One region of the Vogesella sp. AC12 genome, then DNA from elsewhere that is predicted to be linked to it. Evidence: predicted binding sites of a transcription regulator. Region 1 holds the regulator's gene; each other region holds the start of a gene.
What was found. Region 1 encodes sigma-54, which starts transcription at its own class of promoters, with help from an activator protein. Its sites were predicted from a motif close to CTGGCACGCTTCATGCTT; they were not measured.
Positions count from the first base shown of each region.

Region 2: flgJ (flagellar assembly peptidoglycan hydrolase FlgJ) is a predicted target of sigma-54. The motif match lies at 5,519-5,536, and genes of this name have one in related genera.
Region 3: NOM55_RS12070 (CmpA/NrtA family ABC transporter substrate-binding protein) is a predicted target of sigma-54. The motif match lies at 4,006-4,023, and genes of this name have one in related genera.
Region 4: adh (aldehyde dehydrogenase) is a predicted target of sigma-54. The motif match lies at 2,171-2,188, and genes of this name have one in related genera.

Region 1 is NZ_JANFNU010000006.1:125,126-132,526, reverse strand. It holds gene NOM55_RS11370 (NusG domain II-containing protein) at 1-170, opposite strand, end outside; gene rapZ (RNase adapter RapZ) at 178-1,020, opposite strand; gene hprK (HPr(Ser) kinase/phosphatase) at 1,001-1,957, opposite strand; gene ptsN (PTS IIA-like nitrogen regulatory protein PtsN) at 1,950-2,414, opposite strand; gene hpf (ribosome hibernation-promoting factor, HPF/YfiA family) at 2,577-2,897, opposite strand; gene NOM55_RS11345 (RNA polymerase factor sigma-54) at 2,960-4,405, opposite strand; gene lptB (LPS export ABC transporter ATP-binding protein) at 4,409-5,137, opposite strand; gene lptA (lipopolysaccharide transport periplasmic protein LptA) at 5,134-5,643, opposite strand; gene lptC (LPS export ABC transporter periplasmic protein LptC) at 5,633-6,196, opposite strand; gene kdsC (3-deoxy-manno-octulosonate-8-phosphatase KdsC) at 6,193-6,717, opposite strand; gene NOM55_RS11320 (KpsF/GutQ family sugar-phosphate isomerase) at 6,726-7,401, opposite strand, start outside.
Region 2 is NZ_JANFNU010000004.1:283,297-290,697, reverse strand. It holds gene NOM55_RS09495 (sodium-dependent transporter) at 1-414, opposite strand, end outside; gene argE (acetylornithine deacetylase) at 537-1,700, opposite strand; gene flgL (flagellar hook-associated protein FlgL) at 1,708-2,670, opposite strand; gene flgK (flagellar hook-associated protein FlgK) at 2,692-4,530, opposite strand; gene flgJ (flagellar assembly peptidoglycan hydrolase FlgJ) at 4,577-5,482, opposite strand; gene NOM55_RS09470 (flagellar basal body P-ring protein FlgI) at 5,599-6,696, opposite strand; gene NOM55_RS09465 (flagellar basal body L-ring protein FlgH) at 6,707-7,396, opposite strand.
Region 3 is NZ_JANFNU010000007.1:81,687-89,087, reverse strand. It holds gene NOM55_RS12085 (NarK/NasA family nitrate transporter) at 1-496, opposite strand, end outside; gene NOM55_RS12080 (ABC transporter ATP-binding protein) at 876-1,667, opposite strand; gene ntrB (nitrate ABC transporter permease) at 1,669-2,565, opposite strand; gene NOM55_RS12070 (CmpA/NrtA family ABC transporter substrate-binding protein) at 2,577-3,845, opposite strand; gene NOM55_RS12065 (ANTAR domain-containing response regulator) at 4,197-4,775, opposite strand; gene NOM55_RS12060 (DNA-3-methyladenine glycosylase I) at 4,905-5,486, shown strand; gene NOM55_RS12055 (methyltransferase) at 5,609-6,274, shown strand; gene NOM55_RS12050 (methyl-accepting chemotaxis protein) at 6,497-7,401, shown strand, end outside.
Region 4 is NZ_JANFNU010000009.1:76,843-84,243, reverse strand. It holds gene yiaY (L-threonine dehydrogenase) at 1-425, opposite strand, end outside; gene adh (aldehyde dehydrogenase) at 606-2,120, opposite strand; gene NOM55_RS13445 (sigma-54-dependent Fis family transcriptional regulator) at 2,393-4,249, shown strand; gene NOM55_RS13440 (VOC family protein) at 4,549-4,917, shown strand; gene NOM55_RS13435 (EVE domain-containing protein) at 4,914-5,396, shown strand; gene NOM55_RS13430 (antibiotic biosynthesis monooxygenase) at 5,374-5,706, shown strand; gene NOM55_RS13425 (recombinase RecA) at 5,773-6,015, shown strand; gene NOM55_RS13420 (YafY family protein) at 6,017-6,751, shown strand; gene NOM55_RS13415 (VOC family protein) at 6,736-7,143, shown strand; gene NOM55_RS13410 (SRPBCC family protein) at 7,203-7,401, shown strand, end outside.

The sequences.
Region 1 (7,401 bases):
TGGGCGACATGGCGCCGGTTCAGGCGCAGCGGCAGGCGGATGGTTTCGGTGCCGTTCTGGCGCACGATGACGCTGTCGGCCTCGCCGGCGTGGCGGCCGAGCTGCAGGAAGGCCGCCAGCAGCAGCGCGCACAGTGCCAGCAGCACCAGATAGTCCCCGGCCTTGAACATGGCCGGCTTATTTTTTGGCGGGCAGCTGGCGGTGGCGCAGCAGGACCTGTTCGCCGGCAAAGGCCTTGGCCAGCTGTTCGGCGAGGTAGACCGAGCGGTGCTGGCCGCCGGTGCAGCCGATGGCGACGGTGACGTAGCTGCGGTTGTCCTGGCGGAAGCGCGGCAGCCAGTTTTGCAGGAGCTGGCGGATGTCGGCCAGCATCTGCGCCACGCTGGCTTCGCCTTCGAAGAAGCGGCAGATCGCTTCGTCCTGGCCGGTCAGCGGCCGTAGCGCGACTTCGTAGTAGGGGTTGGGCAGGCAGCGCACGTCGAACACGAAATCGGCGTCCAGCGGCAGGCCGTGCTTGAAGCCGAACGATTCGAACACCAGGGTCAGGCAGTCGGCATCGGCGTCGACCAGTACCTTGACCCAGGCTCGCAACGCGTTGGCGGACAGGTGGCTGGTGTCGATGCGGTGGCCCAGCTCGTGGATGTGCTCCAGCATCTCGCGCTCGAGGCGGATGCATTCCTCCACCGTCAGGCCGTTGCCGGACAACGGGTGGCGGCGCCGCGTTTCCGAGAAACGCTGGACCAGCACTTCGGTGGTGGCTTCCAGATAGATCAGGCGCACGTCGACCCGCATCGCTTTCAGGCTGGCCATCACCTCCGGCAATGCGGCCAACGTTGGTGCGGAACGGGTGTCGACGCTGATGGCGACGTGCTGGTAACCCTGTTCGCTGTACAGCGCCACCACGTCGGTGAGCATGGTGGCCGGCAGGTTGTCGACGCAGTAGTAGCCGTTGTCTTCCAAGAGGCGCAGGGCGACGGACTTGCCGGAGCCGGACAGGCCGCTAATCAGAATCAGCTGCATGTTCCTGGTCCCGTAGCAGGTTGGTGTGGCGATCGATGAATTCGCGGGTACTGTCGATGCCGCGCAGCTGCAGGATGTAGTTGCGCACCGCGGCCTCGACCAGTACCGCCAGGTTGCGACCGGCGGCCACTGGCAGGATCACCTTGCGCACGGTGACGCCGAGGATGTCCTGCGTTTCGGACTGGATGTTGAGGCGGTCCAGCGTCTGCATCGCCTGGTCGTTGGCCTTCATCAGGTGGATGATCAACTTCAGCACCTTCTTCGGGCGTACCGCGGTTTCGCCGAAAATGGTGCGGATATTGAGGATGCCGAGGCCGCGCACCTCGAGGAAGTCGCGCAGCAGCGCCGGGCAGCGGCCTTCCAGCGTTTCCGGTCCGATGCGGTACAGCTCGACTGCGTCATCGGCAACCATGCCGTGGCCGCGCGAGATCAGCTCCAGCGCCAGTTCGCTCTTGCCCATCGCCGAATCGCCCATGATCAGCACGCCGATTTCCAGCACGTCGAGAAACACGCCGTGCATCACGGTGGAGACCGCCAGCGCGCGCGCCAGATAGATGCGCAGCACGTCCATCAGGTACGGGCTTTCCAGCGGCGTACTCATCAGCGGCACATTGTGGCTCTGGCAGTAGTCGCGCAGCAGGTTGGGCACCGGCTGCGCATTGGCGACGATCACCACCGCCATGGTGCGGTGGAACAGCTGGTCGAGGGCGGTCCGTGCCGCAGCCTGCTCCAGCTTGTTCAGGTATTCCACTTCCGCGAGGCCAAGTACCTGCACCCGGTTGGGGTGGATGAAGTTGAGGTGACCGACCAGTGCCTGGGTTGGCCGCTGTTCATCATTCGAAATCAGGTTGTCGGAGCCGGAACGGCCGGCGACCCAGCTCAGGTTGAGCTTGTGCTGATTGTCCTGGTACAGGCGGCGAACACTGATATTAGGCATGGTCTGGGGTGTCGGAAATCAGTTCAAACAGCTTCTGCGCATCGCAGGCGGGATCGTTCATCTGTTCGCGCAGCGCCTTGCTGGAGAAGCGCTGCGCCAGCTCGGACAATACCTGCAGGTGGATGTCGGTGGCCTGCTCCGGCACCAGCAGCACGAACAGCAGCGAGACCGGTTTGCCATCGGGGGCATCGAACGGAATCGGCGCCTTCAGGCGGATGAAGATGCCGGTGGCTTCCTTCAGGCTCTTGATGCGGCCATGCGGTATGGCGACGCCTTGTCCCAGGCCGGTGGAGCCGAGTTTTTCCCGGGCAAACAAGCTGTCGAAGACATCGCTGCGTGCGATGGCGTGACTGTTTTCGACCATCAGGCCGACTTGTTCGAAGAGTCGTTTTTTGCTGGAAACGTCCATGTCAGCAATGACGTTGTCCACGGAGAGTATTTTACTGATCAAGCCCATAATGCCATTTGCCCGAAAAAATCGAGGGCCATTCTACGCCGAGTCCACGGAATACCATAGTGGAAAGCGCAGGATGATCGTCAGGAGAAAAAGCGGTAGCCAAAAAAAGAACGGATAAGCAAGCAGTGCTTGCATTATCCGTTTTTGTTCGGCAAATCCTGATCAGAGCGACGCTTGCTCTTGCGGTACCGGTGCGCGATGCTCGACCTGTTTTTCCTTGAATTTCAGTACCTGACGATCCAGTTTGTCAGTCAGCAGGTCGATGGCCGCGTACATGTCCGCTTCGGTGGCTTCGGCATGGATATCCTTGCCTGCCAGATGAACATTGACTTCGGCTTTCTGTACCAGTTTGTCGACAGACAGTGTCACGTTGACACCGATCACATTATCGACATGGCGGGTAATGCGTTCCAGTTTGCTTTCGATGTAGTCACGAAGCGCCGGGGTAACGTCGAGGTGGAGGCCGGTAATCTTGAGGTTCATACCCTAACTCCTTCTGTTGGTGCCATATCCGGACTGGGCATGGCGATCTTGTTATGAACAACCTAAAAAGTCTTGCGCTGGCTGACCGGTGGTATCTGCATGGCTTCACGATACTTGGCTACGGTACGTCTTGCAACCTGAATACCTTGAGCGATCAGCTTGTCGGCAATGGCGCTGTCAGACAGCGGTTTGTTGTGGTCTTCCGCATCGATGATCTGCCGGATCAGTGCCTTGATCGCGGTGGCGGAACATTCGCCACCACTGTCAGTATCGACCGAACTGCCAAAGAAATATTTGAGTTCGAACAAGCCACGGCTGCACAGCAGGTATTTCTGCGTGGTGACGCGGGAGATGGTTGACTCATGCAGACCCAGTTCTTCCGCGATGTCTCGCAGGATAAGCGGGCGCATGGCCACTTCACCTTGTTCAAAGAACGCTTGCTGTCTGTCAACAATAGATTCTGCCACTTTCAGGATGGTGTCAAACCGTTGTTGAATGTTTTTTACCAGCCAGCGCGCCTCTTGCAGCTGGCCGCCCAGATTATGGCTGCTGCCCTTCTGCTGTAGCATGCCTGCATACATCTGGTTGACGCGCAGCTTCGGCAGCGTGCCCTGGTTGAGGCGCGCCACCCAGCGCTGCTGGCGTTTCACCACCAGGATGTCGGGGGCGACGTAGTGGGTCTCGCCCTGGTCGAAGCCGCTGCTGGGGCGCGGTCGCAGGCTGGCGAGCAGGGCGTGGGCGGTTTTCAGCTGCTGTTCGTCGATGGCGAGCAGCTTCTTGAGCTTGGTGAAGTCGCGGTTGCCCAGGAGCGGCAGGTGCTGCTGCACCATGTCCAGCGCCAGCTGACGCACCGCGGCCGGTGCCGCGTGCTGCTGCAGTTGCAGGCTGAGGAATTCGGTGAGATTGCGGCTGCCGATGCCGGTCGGCTCGAACTGGGTCAGCAGCTTGCGCAGGCACTCCAGCTCGTCGCCTTCCACTTCCAGCTCCAGCGGCAGCTCGGCGGCGATGTCGTCCAGCGAGGTCGGCAGATAGCCGTCGTCATCCAGCTCGTCGATCAGCAGCGACATCAGCGCCTTGTCGCGCTGGCTGAGCTGGGTTTCACCCATCTGCGCGGTCAGGTGCTCGCGCAGCGACGGCCGGCACGGGGTGTTGAGAATGGGGTCGAACTCGTCGTCGTCATCGTTGCGGCTGCTGCCGCTCCCGCTGCTGCCCCAGTCGCCGAGCAGCTCGCCGTCGTCGCGGTTGCTTTCCGCTTCCGGCCGCTCCGGCTCGCTGCCGCTGTCCGACGCCGGCGTGTCACCGCTGGGCGCCAGCACCGGCAACGGGCTGTCGGACTCGTCGGGGCTGTCGCTGCTGTCGGCGCGTTCCAGCAGCGGGTTTTCCAGCAGGTAGCGCTCCAGCTCGGTACTGAGATCCAGCGTCGACATCTGCAGCAGCTTGATCGATTGCTGCAACTGGGGGGTGAGCGTGAGTTGCTGGCTGGTTTTGAGCTGGAGGGTCTGTTTCATGGCTTACAAGTGGAAGTGTTCGCCCAGGTACACCTGGCGGACCTGTTCGTTCAGCACCAGCGCTTCCGGCAGGCCGGAGGCGAGCACGCTGCCTTCGGAGATGATGTAGGCGCGATCGCAGATGCGCAGCGTTTCGCGCACGTTGTGGTCGGTGATCAGCACGCCGATGCCGCGTTCCTTGAGGAAGGCGATGATCTTCTGGATATCGATTACCGCGATCGGGTCGACGCCGGCAAACGGCTCGTCCAGCAGGATGAAGCGCGGGCGGGTGGCCAGCACGCGGGCGATTTCCACGCGGCGGCGCTCGCCACCGGACAGCGCCAGCGCGTTGCTGTCGCGCAGGTGGCTGATATTGAGGTCGTCCAGCAGCAGGGTCAGCTCGTTTTCCAGCTCCTCGTCCTTCAGCCCGGCAATTTCCAGTACCGCGCGGATGTTCTCGTCTACCGTCATTTTGCGGAAGATCGACGCTTCCTGCGGCAGATAGCCGAGACCGAGCCGTGCGCGCTGATGGATCGGCAGGTGGGTGATGGTCTGGCCGTCGAGGCGGATTTCGCCGGCATCGGCGGCGATCAGGCCGACCACCATGTAGAAGCTGGTGGTTTTGCCGGCGCCGTTGGGGCCGAGCAGGCCGACCACCTCGCCACTGGCGATCTCCAGCGACACGTCGCGCACCACGGTACGCTTCTTGAAGGTCTTCTTCAGGTGCTGGATGGAAAGCTGGCTCGGGGTCATGGCGTGCCCTGTGCTTTGGGCTGCAGGATCACCGTCACGCGGCCGCTGTTGCCGCTGGCGGCGGTGCCGCCGCTGGCCTGATAGGTCTCGGTGGCGGTGTTGTAGACGATGACGGCGCCGCTGACCGAATCCTGGCCGCGCTTGACGCGGGCGTTGCCGGTCAGGGTGGCAAGGTTGGCCGCAGTGTTGTAGTTGACGTTGCTGGCGCTGCCTTCGACGTATTCATTGCTACCGTCGACCTTCTGGCGGAAGGTGACCGGGCTGCCCTGCGCCTGCAGCTGCTGGTTGCCCTGCGCGTCGCGGGTCACGGTCACGCGCTGCGCCTTCAAGTTCAGCGTGCCCTGCACCACCACGACATTGCCCTCCCATACCGTCACGCCTTTTTTCTGGTCCAGCGAGCCGCGGTCGGCAGACAGTTCGATCGGTTTTTCGCTGTCGGCCTTTTCAGCCATGACAGGGGCGCTCAGCACGAGGGCGGTCAGCGCGATCAGCACACTATGGCGCATAGGTAATCCTTACGTTGGACAGCAGGTTCAGCTGGCCGCTGTCCTGCTGGTAAATGAAGCCGGTCGATTTCAGTTGCGAGGTGCCGTAGTCGGCCACCAGTGGCGCGCGGTTGCTGGCGCTGCGCGCCACGGTGTCGACATGCAGCACCGAGGTCTGCAGCAGGATGGCCGGGGCGTCGGCGGTGGCCTTGCGCTCCCAGCGCACATTATCACTGAAGTCCGCCGTTTTCTGCTGCTTGTGGTAGCGCCCGGCCGCGGCTGTCACCGTGTAGTCGGGGATGCCCTGCAGGAAGACTTCGATGCGCGGCTTGCTGAGATAGACATTCGGATTGCGCGGCAGTTGCCACATCTGGGCCGCCTGCAGGTATTGCTGCGGCCGGCCCTGGGTGTCGAAGCGCTTTGCCGTCAGCCGGTTGATGGTGTACTCCGGGCGGCTCAGGTCGATCTTGCCCGGCGCATCGCCGCGCTGCATGGTCAGCACGTTGAGCCAGAAGGCGAGCAGGGCCATGCCCAGCGTCAGGCCCAGCGGAAACAGGCGGGCGGCGCGGTTCATGCCAGGTAGCCGGCCATCAGGCGGTCGTAGTTGCCCTGCGCCTGCAGGATCAGCTCGCACAGCTCGCGCACCGCGCCCTGGCCGCCGCTGCAACCGGTGACGAAGTGGGCGTGCTGGCGCACGAAGCTGGGCGCGTCCGGTACCGCCACCGCGAGGCCAACGCGGCTCATCACCGGCAGGTCGATGACATCGTCGCCGATGTAGGCGCAGTCTTCGGCGGCGAGGCCGGTTTTTTGCAGCAGTTCGGCAAACGCGGTGCGCTTGTCGTGCACGCCGGCGTAGTAGTGGTCGATGCCGAGGCCACGGGCGCGGTGGGCGACGCCGGGGGCGTCGCGGCCGGTGATGATCGCCAGCTGCACGCCGGTGGACTGCAGCATGCGCAGGCCGTGGCCGTCCAGGGTGTTGAACGCTTTCAGCTCTTCGCCGCTGGCGGTGATGAAGATGCGGCCGTCGGTCAGCACGCCGTCCACATCCATGATCAGCAGTCGCGTGCGTTTGGCCAGTTCGGTAATGGTTTGCATGGTGTCTCTCAGACCACGCCTGCCTTGAGCAGGTCGTGCATGTTCAGGGCGCCCACCAGATTGCCGGCGCGGTCGGTGACCAGCAGGCCGTTGATCTTGTGGTGTTCCATTTCGTTGGCCGCTTCGGTGGCCAGACGGTGTGACTCGATGGTGCGCGGCTGGCGTGCCATCACGTCGTCGATGCGCAGGCCGGCCAGATCCAGGCTCTTGTCCAGCGTGCGGCGCAGGTCGCCGTCGGTGAAGATGCCGAGCAGCTGGCCGTCGGCGGCGCAGACCGCGGTCATGCCGAGGCCCTTGCGCGTCATCTCCAGCAGCGCGTCCTTCAGGCTGCTGCCGCTGTTGACCCGCGGCAGCGCCTCGCCGCCGTGCATCAGGTCGCTGATGTGGACCAGCAGCTTGCGGCCCAGGCTGCCGCCGGGATGCGACAGCGCGAAGTCTTCCGGCTTGAAGTCGCGTGCGTCGAGCAGCGCCACCGCCAGCGCGTCGCCCAGCGCCAGCGCCGCGGTGGTGCTGGCGGTCGGCGCCAGCCCCAGCGGACAGGCTTCCTTCTCCACGCCGGCGTCGAGGTGGATGCTGGCCTCGGTCGCCAGCGTCGATTGCGGACGCCCGGTCAGCGCGATGATCGGCACGCCCTTGCGCTTCAGCGCCGGCAACAGCGCCAGCAACTCGTCGCTCTCGCCGGAG
Region 2 (7,401 bases), on a different contig from region 1:
ATCCTTGCTCAGGATGTCGCCGCCGATGGCCTTGAACACATAGGCGAACACCCAGCCCGCCACTTCGGAATAAAACGACAGGATCAGGAACGCCGCCAGCACCCCGGAGGCACCGATCAGCCACCAGTATTGCCCGGCCGGTGCCAGCACCCGCAGGGTGGTGACCGCGTCGGCCTTGGCTTTGCGGCCGAGCATGATCTCGGCAATCATCACCGGCAGGCCGACCAGCAGCGTGGCCAGCAGGTAGACCAGCAGGAAACCGGCGCCGCCATTGGCACCAGTGACATAAGGAAACTTCCAGATATTGCCCAGTCCGACCGCGGAACCGAGCGTCGCCGCCAGCACGCCGAAGCTGCTGGTAAAGGCATCCCGCGCCTGACCCGCGGGTGTCGCGGGTTGCGTAGTTTGTTTCATGGTTTGTCCCACCTTGAAATGACAACAAGCCCGCCGCCGTGGATAACAGCGCGGGCATCACTCTCCACTGCAATGGAGGGTCGGGATTTTGAAGGGGGAACGAAAGACAGTAAAGGAGATTCTTACAGCCCCGCCGGGCGCACAAGGCGCTCGGTCAGCCGCCACAGCCAGTCGCGGCACAGCGCCAGCTGACCGAGTTCGACATACTCGTCGGGACGGTGCGCCTGCTCGATCGAACCGGGGCCGCAGACCACCGCGGCAATACCGGCCTCGGCAAAGCGGCCGGCCTCGGTGGTGTAGGCCACCGCTTCGCCACGGCAACCGTGGCACAGCGCGTCGACATGCTGGCGCACGCTGCTGTCGGCGTCCGATTCGAACGGCGGGCAGTTGACCAGCGGCTCGAAGCTGATCGCCGCCTCCGGCGCCACCTGCTGCATTTCCGCGCTCAACAGCGCCGCGTAGTCGCGCACCGAGTCGACGAAACGCTGGTGATTGTCACCCGGCAACCAGCGGCACTCGAACACGAATTCGCAATCCTTGGGCACAATGTTGGCCGCGGTGCCGCCGTGGATGACGCCGGTCTGCAAGGTGGTGAACGGCACGTCATACAGTGCCTGCCGCATGCCGAAACTCTGTTCGGCATCGGCCAGCTTGCGGATGTGCACGATCAGCTTGGCGGCATACTCGATGGCGTTGACGCCCTTGGGCGTCAGCGAGGAATGCGCGGCGCGGCCGAGCACGTGGCAACGGTAATGTGCAATGCCCTTGTGGGCGATCACCGGCCGCATCATGGTCGGCTCGCCGATGATGCAGCCCTCGATCGGCAGCTGTCGTTGCTGCAGGTCGGCAATCAGGCGCCCGACCCCCAGACAACCGACTTCCTCGTCGTAAGACAGCGCGATACCGATGGCGCGCTGCAACTGGCCGGCTGCGGCCAACCTTGTCCACTCCTCGACCAGGGACAGCACGCAGGCAATAAAGCCCTTCATGTCGCAACTGCCGCGACCATAGAGACGACCGTCGCGCTCACTCATGATAAAAGGGTCGCTCTGCCAGCTCTGGCCGTCGACCGGCACCACGTCGGTGTGCCCGGACAACACCACGATCGGCAGCGCCGGATCCCCGATCACAGCAAACAGGTTGGCCTTGTCGCCGGCATCGGAAAAAGTCAGCGTGCTGTCCACGCCAAACTGCACCAGATAGTCCCGCACCCATCGGATCAGGGCCAGGTTGGACTCACGACTGGTGGTGTCAAAAGCGATCAGCTGGGCGAGGATGGTTTGCATGGCGCGATCAGAGGTAGTTGAACAGGGACAGGCTCTTCACCTGGGAAAAGGTTTTCTGCGTGACTTCCAGCGCCGTTCTGGCCATCTCGAAGTCGGACACCGCCTTGGCCAGATCCAGGTCTTCCAGATTGCTGATCTGCGACGCGTATTGCACGCTCAGGGCGTCACCCATCTCGATCAGCGAATCGGTCTCCTGCATGCGCGAACCCAGCGAGGCCCGGCTGGCCAGTACCTGCGATAGGCCGTCATCCAGCCCCTGAATGGCCGTCGCAATATTGGTGGCGTAGTTGGGATCCACCGAACCAGCCGACAGCGCCTCGTCGAACACCGATAGCGACTGCCACAGCTCGTTGCCGGCCGCGGCCGGCCCTGCCGGAGCGGGTCCGGCCGGAGTTGAGGTACGACCGAACACCACCGAACCAGGCTCGGTCACCGCGATCTCGCGGCTGGACGAGATCGCCATGTACTGGCGCTGGTCATTGCCCTGATAGTTGATATTCAGCTGCGGCGGGGTCGCCTGCACCGCCATGGTAAACGGCGGCTTGCTCTTGTCGGTGCCACCGAAGATATAGTTGGAGGCACCATCGGTGGTGTTGGCGAGCGAAACCAGCTCTTTCACTTTCTCGCGCATCTCGTTCTGGATCGCCTGCCGATCCTCGTTGGTCAGCACCGTGTTGCCCGCCTGCACCGCCAGGGTCTTGATCGAGATGATGGTGTTGGAGACGTTGCCGAGGATGGTATCGGTAATCGCCAGTTGCGAGGCGGCCGCCTTGGCATTGCTGGATTGCTGCGTATTCATCGACTTGGACTGGTTGATGTCGACCAGCGTGGCCGCCGCCACCGGGTCATCCGATGCCCGGTTGATGCGTTTCAGGGTCGACAGCTGCTCGTTGAGGCGGTTGAGCTGGGAACCCTTGCTTTGCAGGTTATAGGTGCCCATGATGTATTGGGTATTGCTGCTGACTCTCATTGCCTTATCCTCTGAAAACTATCAACGCAGGTCCAGCAGCGACTGGAAAATTTCCTGCGCCACCTGGATGACCTTGCTCGACGCCTGGTAGGCCTGCTGATAGCGTATAAGATTCGCCGCTTCCTCGTCGAGATTGACGCCGGAGAACGATTCCCTCTTCAATTTTACTTCCTGCAACGCCGCTTCCTGTGCCGTCAGGCTCACCTGCACCACGTTGGTACGGCTACCGACATAGCTGACGGTCTGGCCATAAAACGACTGCAGGCTGCCGGTACGCGCGGCGCCGACGGCGGGCAGGAAGGTCGAGGTGGAATTGGGCGTCGCCGCCATCAGTGGCCGCGTCTGCAAGCGGGCCATTTCCAGCAGGTTGGCGTTATCCAGCTGCGCCGACTCGCCTGGGGCTCCGGTGCGCGGCGTCACCGGGATGGTCTGGTTGGTTGCCGCTTGCCCCTCGAACTTGAAGGCGATGTGCTGGCCACTGGCGAGGGTGAATTCGTAAACGCCGGCCTGGGTTGCCGACTGCGTCACCGGTACGATGGTGCCGCCGAAATCCGCCTCGAACGGCGGGGTATTGCCCGGAATATAGTTCAAGGCCAGCGCCGGCGCCGCCGGCAGGGTCGGGTTGGCCGCTGGCGACAGGTTGGACACCTGCCAGATCGCCGAAATGGATGGTTTGCCGCCCGGCACCTCGGTCGGGTCGACCGGCGTGGTGGCACCGGCCTGGATGCCGGAGGCGACCGCCAGCTGCGATGGCTCCTGCACCGCCACGGCAAAACGGCGCAAGGCATCACGCATTGCCTTGGCTTCACCGGCCGGTGTTGTCGCGTTCTCTGCGGTGGTACGGAAGGCGGTCAAGTCGGCAAACATCGGGGTACTGGCCGGCAGACCGTTCAGGTCGACACCCAGCGCCTGCTGCCGGTTCATCGCGTCGGAAAACTCGACCGCCATGCGGCCAAGGTCGGCCTGCACGCGGGCCACATCGTAATTCAGCGTGGTCATGGCGCCGGCGATGCTGCCACCGGCGATCAACTGCGAATTGAGCACCACCGTATTGTTGGTGCCCGGCAGCTTGATGCCCAGTGACGGTGCTTCCGGATCTTCCGGCTGCGCCGGTGCGCCACGCATCATGGTCATCTCGTAACTGGTCTCGCCGATCACCAGCGGGTGGCCCTGGCCGATGTAGACGCTATACATGCCGTCGGACTGCTCGACCACGTCGGTCTTGATCAGCTTGTTCAGGTCGCGTACCAGCGTATCGCGCTGGTCCAGCAGGTCGTTGGGCGCACGGCCCTCGCCCTGGTTCAGGGAAATGATCTGCTCGTTGAGGGCGGCGATCTGCCTGGCGTAGGAGTTGACCCCCTCCACAGAGGTATTGATCTGGTTGATCAGGCCGTTACGCACCTCTTCCATGCGCGTATTCATCGACTGGAAACGGCCGGACAGCGACTCGGCCTGGCTGATCACCGACTGCCGGGCGGCGATGGAGGTCGGCTGCTGGCTGAGGGTTTGCAGGCTGGCGTAGAAACCCTGCATCAGGTTTGAGAGGCCGGCATTGCCATCGGTAATCAGGTTGTCGATATCGGAGAGGGCGGTGGCCTGGGTCTGGAAGCCGCTGCTGGACGCGGTGACATTCTGCAGCTGCTCGTCCATGAAGCCGTCGTACAGCCGCGATACCGCGTACAGGTCGACACCACGGCCGGCATAGCCGTAACCGACAAACTGTGGCGTCGCCGCACTCTGGGAAAGACGCTGGCGGTTGTAGCCATCGGTATTGACGTTGCTGATGTTGTGGCTGGTCACGTCCAATGCCGCGCGTGCCGCATTGAGACCACTGATACCGATACTGAAAATACCACTCATGATTCACTCTCCCGTTGTTCTTTATCGGCAGCTAGGCGGCTGAACTTTAGCGTGCCAGCAGGGACTGGGCGACGCCGGCCAGTTTGCGCGCATACGCCGGATCGGTGGCGTAGCCGCCCTGCTGCAGCGCCACGGCAAAGCCCTGCGCGTTATCGCCCTGGTTCAGCGCGCGCTGGTAGCGGCTACTGCCTTCCAGCAACTTGGCGTAATCGTCGAATGCCGCCTGCAGGCTCGGATAGGAACGGAACGATTCCACCTGCTTGCGCGCCTTGCCGTCGACGTACTCGGTGGTCAGCGTCGCCACCGATTCGCCGCGCCACGAGCCGCCGGCCTTGATGCCGAACAGGTTGTAGCTCTCGCGGCCATCCGGATGACGGATGCTGCGACTGCCCCAGCCGCTTTCCAGTGCGGCGTGGCCAACCAGCAATTCCGGCGCCACGCCGAGGCGCTCGGCCGCCTGGCCAGCATGCGTCAACAGGGTGCTGACAAATGCCTGCCGCTCGCTCGGAATCGCCACTGGTGCCGGCGCCGCTGTGGCGGTGCCGGCAGCTTCCGCATACTTGCGGATGGCTTTCGCCGCCGCGGCGGGTAGCGCCGGCAAGGGCAGCATGCCGCTGCCGGCCGCCGGCGTCGCGGTCTGGTCAATCCGCGCCACGCCCTCGATCTGGCGCGCCAGCATGTCGGCCAGCCCGGTACCACCGCCCTGCACCATCGCGTTGACCATCTGCTGGTCGAGCATGCCGCGGTAGGTGCCCAGCTCCGAGGAATCCTCTTCGCCGTCAAAACCGTTGCTGCGCATCGACGCCATCATCTGGTTCAGCAGGATGGCCTCGAACTGGCTGGCGACCTGCCGGATCGCTTCCTTCGGATTGCTGCGCGCAAGGGAAGACAGGCGCTCGGTCGCATTGGGATCGATCGCTAATTGATTGCTGGCATCGCGGGAAACTTGCATGGCAGGAACGCTAAACAGACACAGATGCCGGATTTACAGCAAGAATCAGGCCAGCAAAAAAGGCGATGCCCGTCAGGGACATCGCCTTGCAACTGACTTGCGGCCAACCTTGCCGCTCAGATGATCTGCAATTCCGCCTTCAGCGAGCCGGAGGCCTTCATCGCCTGCAGGATGGAGATCAGGTCCTGCGGCGTGGCGCCGACCGAATTCAGGGCGCCGACCACCTCCGACAGCGAGGCACCGCCGGGAATGTTGACCACCTTGCTGCCGTCGGCACTGACACTGACATCGGCCTTGCGGGTGACCGCCGTCTGGCCGCCGCTCAGCGGCGGCGGCTGGCTCACCGTCGAGGTACTGTTGACCGTCACCGACAGGTTGCCGTGGGCAATCGCGCACGGGTCTATGCGTACCGCCTTGTTCATCACGATGGAGCCGGTACGGGCATTGATGATCACCACGGGGGAAACTTCTGCCGCCTCGACGGCAATATTTTCCAGCCGCGACAGAAACTGGATCCGCGCATTGCTGTCCTGCGGCGCCCGCACCTCAATCTGGCGACCGTCCAGCGCCCGCGCCGTCTGGCCACCCAGCTCGCGATTGATCGCCTGCACCACGCGGTTGGCAGTGGTGAAGTCCGATTCCAGCAACTGCAGCGCCACCATGTCGCCCATGCCCAGCGAGGCCGGCAACTCGCGCTCGACCGTCGCCCCCGCCGGAATGCGGCCAACGCTGAGGTGGTTGATCTGCGTCTTGCTGCCCCCGGCGGCGGCGGCGGCACCGCCGACCACCACATTACCCTGTGCCAGCGCGTAGATCTGGCCGTCGATACCCTTCAGCGGCGACAGCAGCAAGGTGCCGCCACGCAGGCTCTTGGCATCGCCGATCGACGACACCGTGATGTCCAGCGCCTGGCCGCGCCGTGCAAACGGTGGCAGGGTCGCGGTCAGGCTCACCGCGGCCACGTTCTTCGGGTCGATCTTCATCCCCTGCGGGATCTGCACCCCGAGCTGGTTCAGCATATTGCCCAGCGACTGGCCGGTGAACGGCGAGGCACTGGCCTTGTCGCCACTACCGTCGAGGCCGACCACCAGGCCGTAACCGATCAGCGGGTTGGAGCGCACGCCGGCCACGCTGGCCAGCTCCTTGATCTTCTGGGCGGCAAACAGCGGACCGGCCAGCAGCGCCAGGCAAACCACCACGACAAAACGCGACATCACTTATCCCTTAAAACGGCAGCAGTGACAGGAAAATTTTCTGCAGCCAGCCGGTGTCATTATAAGCGCGGCTGCGACCCTGGTTGATCTGCTCGATGCGGGCATCGGCCATCCGCGTCGATTCGACGTTGTTGCCCTGCTTGATGTCGCGCGGGTTGATCACCCCGGACAGGCGGATGAATTCATGCTCGCCGTTGATCTTCATCTGCTTCTCGCCGCTGACCAGCAGGTTGCCGTTCGGGTAGACGTCGATCACGGTCACGGTGATGGAGGCATTGAAGGAGCTGCTGTTGGTATTGCTGCTGGAGCCGCTCTCGCTGGCGCTGCCACTGCCGTTCAGGCTGGCACCGCCCAGTTTCTTCTCGATGGCGCCGGGGAAGAACGGCAGCGACACGCCGGCATTGATGCCGCCGTTGATCGAGGAATCGCGCTCGCCCTCGGTCTCTTCCTTGCTGCTGGAGCGGTTGTTCTCGCGGATGGTGACGGTGAGGATGTCGCCGACGCGCACCGGCACCTTGTCCTCGAACAGCGGCTGGTAGCTGGCGGCCTGGAAGATGGAGCCGTCGGCCGGCAGCTGCGCCGGCTGCGGCTGTGGCCGCACCGCCATCGGCTGATGCGTGATCGGCGCCGTCTGTACCGCGCAGGCGGCCAGCAGCAGCGCCGAACACAGCGGCAACACGAGATTCAGCAGGCGCTTCATGGGCT
Region 3 (7,401 bases), on a different contig from region 1:
CCCAACCATAGAGTGCGGCCAACGTTGGCGCCAGCAGCGCGGCAAACACGGTGCCGGAGTTGCCGGCACCGGCGATGCCCATCGCCTTGCCCTGGTGCTCGGGCGGATACCACTGCGACGCCAGCGGCAGCGACACCGCGAAGGCGGCGCCGGCGACGCCGAGGAACACCCCCAGCAACAACGCCTGCGACAGCGACTGGATGCCGTGCAGCCAGGCAAAGCCCAGCGCCAGCATCACCACCACCTGGCCGAGGATGCCTGCGAATTTTGGCGAGAAGCGGTCCACCAGCAGGCCCATGCCGAAGCGCAACAGGGCGCCGGCCAGGATCGGCGTCGCCACCATCAGCCCGCGCTGCTGCGCCGACAGCTGCAGGGCCTCGGCGATCTGGATCGCCAGCGGCCCGAGGATGTACCACACCATGAAGCTGAGGTCGAAATAGAGGAACGACACCAGCAGTGTCGGGGTATGGCCTGCCTTCCAGAAGTCCTTGCTCATTGTCTTGTTCCTTGAAAGATGTCCGTGATCGATCAGGCGGCGCGCCGGTGGCGCCGCGGCGGTCCGTGCCGCAAAAAAGCAAAGAGGCCCGTTGCCCGCGGTATCGCACCACGCGCAACGGACCTCTTTGTCCAAGCCCGCATCGCCGCCATTGGCAACCGGGACAATCATCTGCAGCGTTATCTGAGCAAGTGCCGTGCCAGCCAGATAGCGCATTTTGGCCGCCCAATCGCCACCTTTGCCGCCGCCTGCGCCTGCCGATGGTGCACAGCAGCACCAAAAGCAGGCGACTGATCGCAGGCCCCATGAAAAAACCGGGCCAGCGGCCCGGTGTCAACAACGTGTCGCCACGTCAGGGGATGCAGCCTGCCGTTGCCGCTCAGGCTGCCTCTTTGCGGTGTTTCTGGTACAGGAAATCCAGCACCGCACCGCGATAGCGGTGATAGTCGGCGTCGCCCGCCAGCGCCAGCCGGTTGCGCGGCCGTGGCAGCTGCACTTCCAGTATCTCGCCGACGGTGGCCGCCGGGCCGTTGGTCATCATCACGATGCGGTCGGACAGCAGCACCGCCTCGTCCACGTCGTGAGTCACCATCACCACGGTGCTGCCGGTGGCATCGACAATCTTCACCATCTCGTCCTGCAGGTTGGCGCGGGTCAGCGCGTCCAGCGCGCCGAACGGCTCATCCATCAGCAGCACTTTCGGCTCCATCGCCAGTGCGCGGGCGATGCCGACACGCTGCTTCATGCCGCCGGAGATCTCGTGCGGGTGCTTGTCGCGGGCGTGGCTCAGCCCCACCAGCGCCAGTGCGGCGTCGGTGCGCGCCGCCAGCTGCGCCTTGCCCTCCTTGGCGCCGAACACCCGCTCCACCGCCAGCAGGATGTTGCCGTAGCAGGACAGCCACGGCAGCAGGCTGTGGTTCTGGAACACCACCGCGCGCTCGGGGCCGGGGCCGTCGATCTCGCGGCCGTTGCACAGCGCGATGCCGTCGGACGGCTCCAGCAACCCGGCGATGATGTTGAGCACCGTGGACTTGCCGCAGCCGGAGTGGCCGATCAGCGACACCACCTCGCCCTGGCGGATGGTGAGATTGATGTCCTGCAGCGCGACGAAGCGGCCTTTCTTGGTATCGAAGTGCTTTTGCACGTTTTCCAGCTCGACGAAGCGTTCCATGTCACTCTCCCTGTCCGAAGCTGGCCTTCTTCGCCAGCCATACCAGTGCCTGTTCCAGCGCCAGCCCCACCAGACCGACCACGAAGATGGCGATCAGGATGTGCTCCACATTCAGGTTGTTCCATTCGTCCCACACCCAGAAGCCCAGCCCCACACCGCCGGTGAGCATCTCCGCCGCCACGATCACCAGCCACGCGGTACCGATCGCGAGGCGCACGCCGGTGAGCATGTGCGGCAGCACCGCCGGCAGCAGGATGACGCTGAACACCTTCCACTCCGACAGCCGCAGCACGCGCGCCACGTTGAGGTAATCCTGCGGCACCGCGCGCACGCCGGCGGCGGTATTGAGGATCATCGGCCAGATGCTGGAGATGAAGATCACCCAGATCGACGCCGGGCTGGCGGCCTTGAACACCAAGAGGCCGATCGGCAGCCACGCCAGCGGCGACACCGGGCGCAGCAGGCTGATCACCGGCGCCGTCATCCGCGCCAGGAAACCGAAGCGGCCGATCATGAAGCCCAGCGGAATGCCGACCACGGCGGCAAGGCCGAAGCCGACGCCGACGCGGCCCAGCGACATCAGGATGTTCCAGCCTATGCCCTGGTCGTTGGGGCCGTTCTGGTAGAAGGGATCGGCGAACAGCTCGGTGGCCGACGCCCAGGTGCTGACCGGCCCCGGCAGGCTGCCGCGGCTGAGCTGCGACACCAGCGACCACAGCAGCACGAAGGCGATCAGCCCCAGCAGCGGCGGCACCAGCCAGCGGATGAAGCGCACCAGCGGTTGCAGCGATGGCGGCGCCGCGGCGAGCAGGGTCTTGCGCTTGCGCGGGCGGGCGCTGCGCACGGTGGCGGGCTGGCTTGCGGCCAACGTTGGCGAGAAAGTTTCTGCAGCACTCATGATGTCGCTCCTCAGGCCTTGATCTTGAAGCCGGCGGCGTAGGCGGCCGGGTTCTTGCCATCCCACACCACGCCGTCAATCAGCTTGCTGGCACGCATGTCGCTGGCCGGCAGAGCCACCCTGGCCATCGCCGCCGCGTCCTTGTAGATGGCGATCTGGTTGATCTGTTTCGCCACCGCCAGGTAGTCGGGATCGGTCTTCAGCAAGCCCCAGCGCTTGTGCTGGGTCAGGAACCACATGCCGTCGGACAGATACGGGAAGTTGACCTTGCCGCCGTCGAAGAACTTCATCAGTTTCGGGTCCTGCCACTTCTTGCCGAGGCCGTCCTCGTAGGCGCCGGCAAAGCGGCCGGCGATCACCGCCTCCGGCGCATTGACGTAGGCCTTCTCGGCAATCAGTTTGGCGACGCTGGCGCGGTTCTTCACCTCGTCGATGTAGCGCGAGGCGTCCAGCAACGCCGCCACCAGCGCGCGCGCGGTGTTGGGGTACTTCTTCACCCACTCGCCGGTGGTGCCGAGCACCTTTTCCGGGTGATCCGGCCAGATCTGCTGCGTGGTGGCCACCGAGAAGCCGATGCCGTCGGCGATGGCGCGCGCGTTCCACGGTTCGCCGACACAGTAGCCGTCCATATTGTCGACGCGCATATTGGCCACCATCTGCGGCGGCGGCACCACGATGGTTTTCACGTCCGACAGCGGGTTGACGCCGTGCGCCGCCAGCCAGTAGTACAGCCACATGGCGTGGGTGCCGGTGGGGAAGGTCTGCGCGAAGGTGTACTCGCGCGGCTCGGCCTTGATCAGCTTGGCCAGCGCCGGGCCGCTGGTGGCGCCCTTCTCCTTCAGCTGGTTGGAGAGCGTGATGCCCTGCCCGTTCTGGTTCAGCGTCATCAGCACCGCCATGTCCTTCTTCGGGCCGCCGATGCCGAGGTGCACGCCGTAGACCATGCCGTACAGCGCGTGCGAGGCGTCCAGCTCGCCGTTGACCAGCTTGTCACGCACCGCGGCCCAGCTGGCCTCTTTCGACGGCACGATGGTGATGCCGTACTTCTTGTCGAAGCCCAGCTTGGACGCCACGATCACCGAGGCGCAGTCGGTCAGCGGGATGAAACCGACTTTGACTTCGGTCTTTTCGGGTTTGCCGGTGGCCGCGGCAAAGGCGGAGGTGGCAAAGCCGGCAGGCAAGGCGGTTGAGGCCATCAGTGACAAGGCTCCCTTGAGGAAGTCGCGGCGTTCGTTGCCCGCCGCATGCGGGTGGAGATCGAGTTCGTGACGCTTTTCCATGTGCTGCTCCCAGAGTGAGTGGACTGCAAGTGCAAAAGAAAAAGCGCCCGTCACCCCTTCATCAGAAAGGGCAACGGACGCCGTTGTCCGTGTTACCAGGCCTGCGCCGCCGTTGGCACCTTCCTGCTTTGTGACGCGTATTTGCGTCTCGCCATTCATTTAGCAAGGGTCGTGCCAGACATCAATACCTTGTTTTTAATGGCTTTTTTATTTTTCGGCAATTATTTTGCACTGCAACAGCACCGTGCGGCACCAGCTCGGTACCGGCGTGCACCACGAGTGGCGCCGCCAGAAAGCAAAAGGCCGCAACAGCATGCCTGTTGCGGCCAACCTTGCACGACAGCGGCGGATTCAGCTTTTCAGCCACTCCGCCAGGCTGATGATCTCCTGCGCCACCTCGGACAGCTTCTTCTGCTGCTTCATCGCCCGCTCGCGCAGCTGCTTGTAGGCGGTGGCCTCGTCCAGCCCCTTCATCTCCATCAGCAGGCCCTTGGCCTTTTCCACCACCTTGCGGTCGGCCAGCTGCCGTTGCGCGTCGGCCAGCTCGGCGCGGCGCGACACGTCGATCTGGTGGCGCTCGATCGCCACCTCCAGCAGCGGCTGGATACGGCTGCTTTCCACGTCGCCGACCACATAGGCGGCGACGCCGGCGCTGAGCGCGGCGCGGATGGTGTCGCGGCTGCCGTCGTCGGTGAACATCACCACCGGCCGCTCGCTCTGCGCGCCCATCACGCACACCTGCTCCAGCATGTCGCGCGATGGTGCATCGCTGTCGATCAGCACCACGTCCGGACGCGCCGCCGCCAGCACGTCGGCCAGATGCAGGTTCGCCTCCACTTCGGCCACCACGCGCACGCCAGCCTGCTCCAGCAGCGTCCGCAACGACGCGGCCTTGCCGGAACCGTCCTTCACCAGCATGACTGTCAGCACCTTGGGTCTCCCTTTTAATTTGTTATTGCACTGGAGCGCAGCAATTGCCATGCCATGTGCTGACAGCACGCTGGCAGCAGATCGCCATTACAATGTCGTCATGAACGGTAAACACAGGAACCCGCCACCATGACCACCCTGCAACGCTGCGGCTGGTGCAGCGACGACCCGCTGTACATCGCCTACCACGACACCGAATGGGGGCAGCCGGTACACGACGACCGCAAGCTGTTCGAGATGCTGGTGCTGGAAGGCGCCCAGGCCGGGCTGTCGTGGATCACCATCCTGAGAAAGCGCGACAACTACCGCCGCGCCTTCCACCACTTCGACCCGCAACGGGTGGCGGCGATGGACGAGGCCGACGTCGAGCGGCTGCTGCAGGATGCCGGCATCGTGCGCAACCGGCTGAAGATCAACAGCGCGATTCGCAACGCCCGCGTTTTTCTTGCAATGCAGCAAAAACATGGCAGCTTTGCACGCTGGTTGTGGGATCATGTCGATGGCCAGCCGCTGCAAAACCAGTGGGCCAGCCTGGGCGAATGCCCGGCCAGCACCGAATTGTCCGACCGCATCAGCAAGGCGCTGAAAAAGGAAGGCATGAATTTTGTCGGCAGCACCGTGATCTACGCCTTCCTGCAGGCCACCGGCGTGGTCAACGACCATCTCTGCAACTGCCCGCAGCACCCGCAACACCGCCAGCACGGCGTGTAACACCCGAACACCCCGGCGGCCGCGACGCCGCCGGCAGCCCGACCCAGACTCTTCTTCCTGTTGCTGCGCACCTGGCGCGATAAGTTGATCAGTGCCGATCCCTCTATCGCCCGAAAGTGCCCATGCCCGGCTATCAGGTCAAATTCGAATCCGTGCTCATCGGAGACACCCGCTATCCCATCCGCTCGCTGCTGGATGGCAACCAGTACCACGATCCCGACGGCGCCGCCGCCGCGGCCGGCATTCCGGAAGCGGCGTGGCCGCTGTTCGGGCTGGTGTGGCCGTCGGCACGCATCATGGCCGACGCCATGCTCAGCAAGAACATCCGCGGCAAGCGCATCCTGGAGGTCGGCTGCGGTCTGGGGCTGGCCAGCCTGGTGCTGCAGCAGCGCGGCGGCAACATCACCGCCAGCGACTGCCACCCGCTGACCGACAGCTTCCTGCAGCACAACGCGCTGCGCTGCGGCCTGCCGGTGGTGCCATACCAGAACGGCAACTGGGCCACCGCCAATCCGGCGCTGGGCAAGTTCGACCTGATCATCGGCAGCGACCTGCTCTACGACCGCGAGCTGCCGTCGCAGCTGGCCGGCTTTCTCGACCGCCACTGCGCCGACAACGCCGAGGTGATCGTGCTCGATCCCGGCCGCGGCAACAAGAATGCGTTCACCCGCGCGATGCAGGCGCGCGGCTACCGCTTCAGCGAGCGCGCGGCGGCGCGGCGGCAGAACAGCGGCGAGGCCTACAAGGGCCACTTCCTGACCTACACCCGCGGCCGCATCGACAGCTGAACGCCTGCGGCCAACGTTGGCCGCAGAACGTTGGCCGCAGAACGTTGGCCGCAGGCGGCAGCGGCGCACCAGTTCGGCGCAGCGGCACGTTCCCACTCATCGCGCTGCACCATGGCGGCGCGGCCGGCGCAGCATTATTTATCGAAATAATGGCCTGATTCTTGCTGCAACACGGCATCCCCCTCCGCTGACAGGATCGCCATGACTGCACCAAGTCCTACCATGTCCCTGAGTCGCAAAGAACAACACTGGCTGCCGTGGTTCGGCGGCACCGGCAAGCTGGCCATGCGCTGGAGCTGCCTGCTCAACCACCACCGCCACGACGCGATGGCGCAGATTTTCGGCAGCCTGGCCGCCAACCGCGTCGACATCCTGCAGCGCTGGGCCAGCGAGCAGTGGGCGCAGCTGGAGACACTGGCGCAACAGTGCCGCAGCAGCGCGCAGCCGCAGGCGCTGCTGGCACGCCGCAAGCAGCTGGCGCCGGACTTTTCCGAGCTGTTCATCGTCGACGCCGCCGGCGTGGTGCTGGCGTCCACCGCCACGTCACGTTGCGGCCAACGTCTGTCGCAGCAGGCGGCGTTGCAGCGCGGCTTGCGCCAGCGTTTCCTGCACGGCCCCTACAACGACCCCGTCACCGAACAGCTGGGGCCGTCCACCTCGCGCTTTCACGACGAAGTGACGCTGATGTTCTACCTGCCGCTGGACAACGGCAGCCGCGGCCTGTGCGGGCGGGTGCCCAACGACGTGCTCGGCGACCTGATCCAGCGCGAGGCCGGGCACATCTTCCGCGACTCCGGCGACAACTACCTGTTCATGGCCAGACCGGTGTTCGATCCCGGCGTGGTGCCGGGCACCGCGCTGTCGCGTTCGCGCTTCGAGGACAAGACCTTCAGCCTCGGCGACAACCTGAAGGACGGCGTCGCCACCCCGTTCGGCAGCGTGCGGGTGCAGAAGCACACCGAACTGGAGCTGCGCTTCAACGACCCATCCAGCGGCCAGCTGCACCCCGGCGTGCGCGAAACCATCCGCTGCGGCGAAAACACCTTCGTCGGCTATCCCGGCTACGCCGACTACCGCTACATCCCGGTGGTCGGCCGCGGCGTCACCTTCCAGCTGCCCGGCAGCGA
Region 4 (7,401 bases), on a different contig from region 1:
GTGCCGGCGGTGGTGTTGATGGCGATCAGCGGCAGCTGCGGCTTGGCCGACTTGTCGACGCCCTCGTAGTCGCCGATGTGGCCGCCGTTGGTGGCCACCAGCGCGATGCCCTTGGCGCAGTCGTGCGGCGAACCGCCGCCGAGCGAGATCACGCAGTCGCAGCGTTTCTCGCGCAGCAGTGCGAGGCCGGCCTCGACGTTGGCCACCGTCGGGTTCGGCTGCGCGCCGCTGAAGATGGTGGCCTCGATGTCCTGCGCCTGCAGCAGCGCGGCGACCTTGGCGGCGACGCCGGCACGCGCCAGCCCGGCGTCGGTGACGATCAGCGCGTGGCGGAAGCCGTAGCCGCGGATCGCCTGCAGCGCGTCATTGAGGCAGCCGTCGCCGATCAGGTTGACCGGCGGAATGAAGAAAGTGGTCGTTGTCATGGTAAGTAATCCCTATGTCTGGCTTTGCCCGCCGCCATGCTGCGGCCCGGCGATGGTTCATCTGCGACTGCTGGCAGGGGGTGCGTGCTGCGCCAGCGTTCGGGTATTGCGGTACGGCGCGGCGGCAGGCGGCCCGCCGCGCCGGTGATGCTGGCCGGCCAGCGCCGGCCGCGCTCAGCCTCAGAAGAAGCCGAGCTTGTCCTCGCTGTAGCTGACCAGCAGGTTCTTGGTCTGCTGGTAGTGGTCGAGCATCATCTTGTGCGTCTCGCGACCGATACCGGACTGCTTGTAGCCGCCGAACGCCGCGTGCGCCGGGTAGGCGTGATAGCAGTTGGTCCACACGCGGCCGGCCTCGATGCCGCGGCCCATGTGGAAGGCGGTGTTCATGTCGCGGGTCCACACCCCGGCGCCGAGGCCGAACAGGGTGTCATTGGCGATGTGCAGCGCCTCCTCGGTGTCCTTGAACTTGGTCACCGACAGCACCGGCCCGAAGATTTCCTCCTGGAAGATGCGCATCTTGTTGTGGCCCTGGAACACCGTCGGCTGGATGTAGTAGCCATCTTCCAGATCGCCGCCGAGGTGGGCGCGCTGGCCGCCGGCCAGTACCGCGGCACCTTCTTCCTTGCCGATGGCGAGGTAGCTCTGGATCTTGTCCATCTGCTCCTGCGACGACTGCGCGCCGATCATGGTGGACGGATCCAGCGGGTTGCCCTGCTTGATCTCGGCCACGCGCTTCAGCGCGCGTTCCATGAAGCGGTCGTAGATCGACTCGTGTACCAGCGAGCGGCTCGGGCAGGTGCACACCTCGCCCTGGTTGAGCGCGAACATCACGAAGCCCTCAATCGCCTTGTCGAAGAAGGCGTCGTCCTTGGCGGCAACGTCGGCAAAGAAGATGTTCGGCGACTTGCCGCCCAGTTCCAGCGTCACCGGAATCAGGTTCTGGCTGGCGTAGTTCATGATCAGGCGGCCGACCGGGGTGGAGCCGGTGAAGGCGATCTTGGCGATGCGCTTGCTGGTGGCCAGCGCCTTGCCGGCCTCGGTGCCGAAGCCGTTGACGATGTTGAGCACGCCCGGTGGCAGCAAATCACCCACCAGCTCGGCAAAAATCAGGATGGACAGCGGCGTCTGTTCCGCCGGTTTCAGCACCACGCAGTTGCCGGCGGCCAGTGCCGGCGCCAGTTTCCACGCCGCCATCAGGATCGGGAAGTTCCACGGGATGATCTGGCCGACCACGCCCAGCGGCTCGTGGAAGTGGTAGGCGACGGTGGTGGCGTCGATCTCGCCGAGGCTGCCTTCCTGCGCGCGGATGCAGCCGGCAAAGTAGCGGAAGTGGTCGATGGCCAGCGGGATGTCGGCGGCCAGCGTCTCGCGGATCGGCTTGCCGTTGTCGAAGGTCTCGACGGTGGCCAGGGTGTGCAGGTGCTGCTCCATGCGGTCGGCGATGCGCAGCAGGATCAGCGAGCGCTGGGTCACGCTGGTCTTGCCCCAGGCGGCCTTGGCGGCGTGGGCGGCGTCCAGCGCCAGCTCGATGTCGGCCTCGTCGGAGCGGGCGATCTCGCACAGCGCCTTGCCGGTGACCGGGGTCAGGTTTTCGAAGTAGCGGCCATTGACCGGCGGCAACCAGCGGCCACCGATGAAGTTGTCGTAGCGGGATTTCAGGTTCAGGCCGTACTGGGCCGGGGTAATGGTGCTCATCGTCTCTCTCCTGTTGTCTTGGCTCACCTCAAGCGGGTGTGGCTGCAACAGTGCACGGCGCGTGCCAGCGCTTTCTGATGCTGCACCGCAGCGTGCGGCCAACCTTGCAACGGCGGCCACCGCCGCGTGCCGATGCTGCAGCGCGCCAGCGTTGCTGTTTTTTTAGCGCTTGTTCGCCACGTCCGGGCGCGCATAATCGGCGGAGCGAGCCGAGCGCCGCTGTCGCAGCCTGACACACCTGTCGCGACACACTGACACAAGCCGGAGCCACCATGTCGTCCTTGCCGCTAGCCGAAATCCGCCGCCGCTTTTTCGAGGGCGAAACCCTGCCCGACAACAGCGTGCCCAGCCCGATCCTGCACTCGTGGCGGCGCTGCCTCGGCCTCGGCCTGTCCGCGGCGCGGCTGCGGCTGCCGGACAAGCTGGACACCGCCAGCCTCGGCAGCCGACAGCAGGAAAACGCCGACTGGCTGCAGCTGGCGCGCCCGGCGATCGACGCGCTGTTCGACAGCGTGGTCGACGACGGCCACGTGGTGATCGTCGCCGACCGCCACGGCGTGATCCTCGACCAGATGGGGCACCCGGCCTTTCTCGACCGTGCCGAGCGGGTGGCGCTGCTGCCGGGCATGGACTGGCGCGAGGACGTGCGCGGCACCAACGCCATCGGTACCGCGCTGGTGCTCGGTGGCCCGGTGCGGGTACGCGGCAGCGAGCACTACCTGGAGCGCAACCGCCAGCTGTCGTGCACCGCCGGCGCCATCGTCAGCCCGCAGGGCGAGCTGCTGGGGGTGGTCGACGTCTCCGGCCTGCCGCGCAAGCTGGGCGACGCGCAGCAGCAGCAGGTGCAGGCGGCGGTGCGCCACATCGAGCAGCGTCTGTTCGACGAGCAGGCAGGCGCACTGTTCGAGCTGCGCTTCGCGCCCGACGCCGCCACGCTGACCACGCCGCGCTGCGGGCGGTTGGGCTTCGACGACGACGGCGTGCTGCGTGCGGCCAACCGTGCCGCGCTGGCGACGCTGGGGCTGGACTGGCCGGCGCTGGGCCACAGCCGCTTTGCCGCGCTGGCCGGGCAGAGCCTGGAACACTGGCTCAGCCGCCACGGCATCGGCGCGGCCTCCTTGCGTCACGGCGGCCAGCTGTATTCGGCGCGGCTGCTGCCGCCCACACCACGGCAGGCGGCACCCGCAGCGGTGCCGGCCGATCACGCCGCCGCGCGTGCCGGCCGGGCGGCGGACAGCAAGGTTGGCCGCAACGACGCCGGTGCGCTGCCGGACGGCCTGCTGCAACGCGGGCAACGGCTGCTGGAGGCCGACATCCCGGTGCTGGTGCTGGGTGAAACCGGCGTCGGCAAGGAGCGCTTCGTGCAGGCGCTGCACGCCGCCAGCAGCCGCGCCGGCGCGCCGCTGGTGGCGGTCAACTGCGCGGCGATTCCGGAAGGGCTGATCGAGGCCGAGCTGTTCGGCTATGAAGAAGGCGCCTTTACCGGCGCGCGCAAGCAGGGTGCCAAGGGGCGCCTGCGCGAGGCCGACGGCGGCATCCTGTTCCTCGACGAGATCGGCGACATGCCGGCCAGCCTGCAGGCGCGGCTGCTGCGCGTGCTGCAGGAGCGGCTGGTGGTGCCGCTGGGCGGCGGCATCGGCCAGAAGGTGGACGTGCGCATCGTCGCCGCCACCCACCGCAACCTGGAGCACGAAGTCGCCGCCGGCCGCTTCCGCGCCGACCTCTACTACCGCCTCGGCCACTATCCGCTGCGGCTGCCGCCGCTGCGCGAGCGCGGCGACGTGGCACAGATTGCGGCCAACCTGCTGGCGCAGCACGGTGGCGCGCGGCGCGGGGTGACGCTGTCGGCGGCGCTGGCCGACTTCATCCGCCGCTACCCGTGGCCGGGCAACCTGCGCCAGCTCGACAACCTGCTGAAGACGCTGCTGGCGCTGGTCGACGACGGCACCGAGCTGGGGCTGACCCACCTGCCGGACACCCTGCGCGAACACCATCCGGCGGCGGTGGGCAGCGCCAGCGGCGGGCAGCTGGCGCAACTGCTGCAACAGCACGGCGGCAACGCCAGCGCCGCCGCCCGCGCGCTGGGCATCAGCCGCAGCACCTTCTACCGCCGCCTGCGCCAGGGCTGAGGCGCACCGACACTCACGCACCAGCGGGTACGGTGCAGGTGCCGCCAGCAAGCTGGCGGTGCAGCCGGCCTGCCGTTGCCGATCCCGCCGCCATGCTCACGGCTTGGCCATGGCGCCAGCAGCCGCGGCGGGGCCGGCCGCCGCGACGGACACGAGAGCCACGCTCACTCTCGCCGCCGCCACCGCCGGCGAAAATTATTTCGCCATGACAAAAGACTACTGACAGCAGGCTGTCAGCAGCCGGTCGCGATACTGGGCAACGGCAAACCCTGCCGCCAACCTGCTACCGGAGCCACACCATGTCCACCTTTGTTCACTGGTTTGAAATTCCCGCCACCGACTTCGAGCGCGCGGTCGCCTTCTACCGCCAGACGTTCCACGTGGAACTGCACGTCGAGCCATTCATGGGCGAGCAGATTGCCGTCTTCCGCACTGCCGGCGGCGAGCACCCCGGCTGCATCATGGCCAGCCCGCGCTTGCAGCCGGGCAGTGCCGGCAGCCGCGTCTATCTGGACGGCGGGCCGGACCTGGACGCGTTGCTGGCGCGCATCGCTGCCGCCGGCGGCGTGATCCTGCAGCCGCGCCTGACGCTGCCGGACGGCAACGGCGACATCGCGCTGTTCCAGGACAGCGAGGGCAACCACATCGGCCTGCACCACGCGCCATGAGCCGGCGCTACTGGATCGGCGTCGCCTGCCACGAACACGTTGCCCGCGGTGTGGCCGGCGGCTTTGCCCAGCTGTGCCACGGCAAGGCGGCACCGCTGGCGCGCATGGCGGCCGGCGACGGCCTGGTGTACTACTCGCCGGTCGAGGTCTTAGGCGGCAAAACACCGTGCCAGGCCTTCACCGCCATCGGCAGCGTCGGCGCCGGCGCGCCGTACCGCGTCAGCATGGACGCGTACTTCCGGCCGTGGCGCCGCGATGTCGCCTTTGTCGCCGCACAAGCGGCGCCGATCCGGCCTTTGCTCACGCAGCTGGCCTTCATCACCGACCCGGCACGCTGGGGCTATCCGCTGCGTTTCGGCCAGCTGCAGATCAGCGCCGCCGATTTTTACCTGATTGCCGCGGCGATGCAGGCCGCGCTGCCGGCCACGTTGCCACCAGCGCCGGCCTATCCCCTTTTTGACGAAAGCCCCGCACCATGACGACCACACTCCCCCCATCGGCGGACTCGAATTCGCCAGTTTCCGGCTGCGCCCCGGCGTCAGCGAAGCGACGCTGCGCCAGGCAGCACAGGCGGTGGAACAGCACTTGCTGCGCCACCAGCCCGGCTTTGTCAGCCACACGCTGTGGCGCGGCGACGACGACAGCTATGTCGACCTGGTGCTGGCCGACAGCCGCGAACGCGCCGTCGCGCTGTGCGAGCTGTGGCCGGACGATCCGCACGGCGCGCACTTCCTGTCGCTGCTCGCCCCCGGCAGCGCGCTGCTGGCGTTTTACCAGCGTGTGGCCTGACAAAACATCCCGCCGCCATGGCTCGCGGTTTATCCTTGTCATCCATTCAGCATTGAAGGAGTGCCCATGACCTTTCCCGAGCACGAACGACAGGCCATGCGCGCCCTGCACGGCGTCGGCGACAGCGTGATCGCGCGGCTGGAACAGCTGGGCTACCAGTCGCTGGCGCAGCTGCGCGACAGCGACGAGGCCGAACTGTGCCGCCAGATCGCCCTCATGCTGCGCAGCAGTTGCTGGGGCAATAGCCCGCAGGCGCGCGCCGCCATCCGTGCCGTGATCCGGCTGGCCCGGCAACAGGACGGCGGCTGACATGCGCCGTGCCGACCGCCTGATGCAGATCCTGCTGCTGCTGCGCGGCCGCCGCCGCACCACCGCACAACAGCTGGCGCAGTGGCTGGAGGTGTCACCGCGCACGGTGTACCGCGACATGGCCGACCTGATGGCCAGCGGCGCGCCGGTGAACGGCGAGGCCGGCGAGGGCTACTGGCTGGAAGCCGGCTTCACTCCGCCGCCGCTGAGCTTTTCCGCGGCCGAGCTGTCGGCACTGGAAGTCGGCGCCCGCATGCTGGCGGCGTGGGCGGATCATGCCACCGCCGACGCGGCCGCCAGCGCGCTGGCCAAGATCCACGCCGTGCTCGGCTCCGCCGGGCTGGCGCCGGCGCCGCTGTTTGCCGCGCGCCATCACGGCTATCCGCGCGAACGGCTGGGCGGCATCACCGCCGCCATCCACACACGGCGCTGCCTCGCCATCGACTACCGCGACGAGGCCGGCCAGGCCAGCTGTCGCACACTGGCGCCGCTGGGGCTGTTCTTCTGGGGCGACCGCTGGACGCTGGCGGCGTGGTGCCTGCTGCGCCACGACTATCGCCATTTTCGTGTTGACCGGATGCAGGCTATACAACAAAACGACACGCCGTGGCCGGACAACATTTCACTGGATGCCTTCCTGCACCACGCCGACGTCGGCGAGCCGGCGCGGCGGCACCTGCAACAACAAATGAGCCAACCCTGGCACCGGGAGTACCACGCATGGAAGCAAGACTGAGCTTTGTCACCCTGGGCGTCGCCGATCTGGCGCGCGCCACCGCCTTCTACCGCGACGTGCTGCAGCTGCCGCAGATCGCGATGCCGGAGGGCGCCGGGGTCGCCTTCTTCGAACTCGGCCATACCTGGCTGTCGCTGTATCCGCGCGCGGCACTGGCCGCCGACGCCGGCGTGGCGGACAGCCCGGCGGCGGCGTTTCCCGGCTTTACGCTGGCGCACAATGTGCGCAGCGCGGCCGAGGTGGACACGCTGCTGGCCGAAGTCGCCGCCCGCGGCGGCCGCATCGTCAAGCCGGCACAGGACGCGTTCTGGGGCGGGCGCAGCGGCTACTTCGCCGACGCCGACGGTTTCCTGTGGGAAGTGGCGTGGAACCCGGATTTCCCGCACGTCTGAACCCGCGCCTGCGGCCAACCCTGGCCGCCGCCGGCGCCTAGCCAAAGCAAGGAGCAACCATGACCCTGCCACCCTTCGACGAACACCTGGACCTGGAACTGGGCCGCGACATCGCGCTGCCGCCGGCGCTGCTGTGGCGGGTGTGGACCACGCCGGCGCTGCTGCAGCAGTGGTGGGCGCCGGCACCGCTGACCACCCCCGAGTGCGAAATGGAACTGCAGCCGGGCGGCGTGTTCCGCACCGTGATGCAGGCGCCGG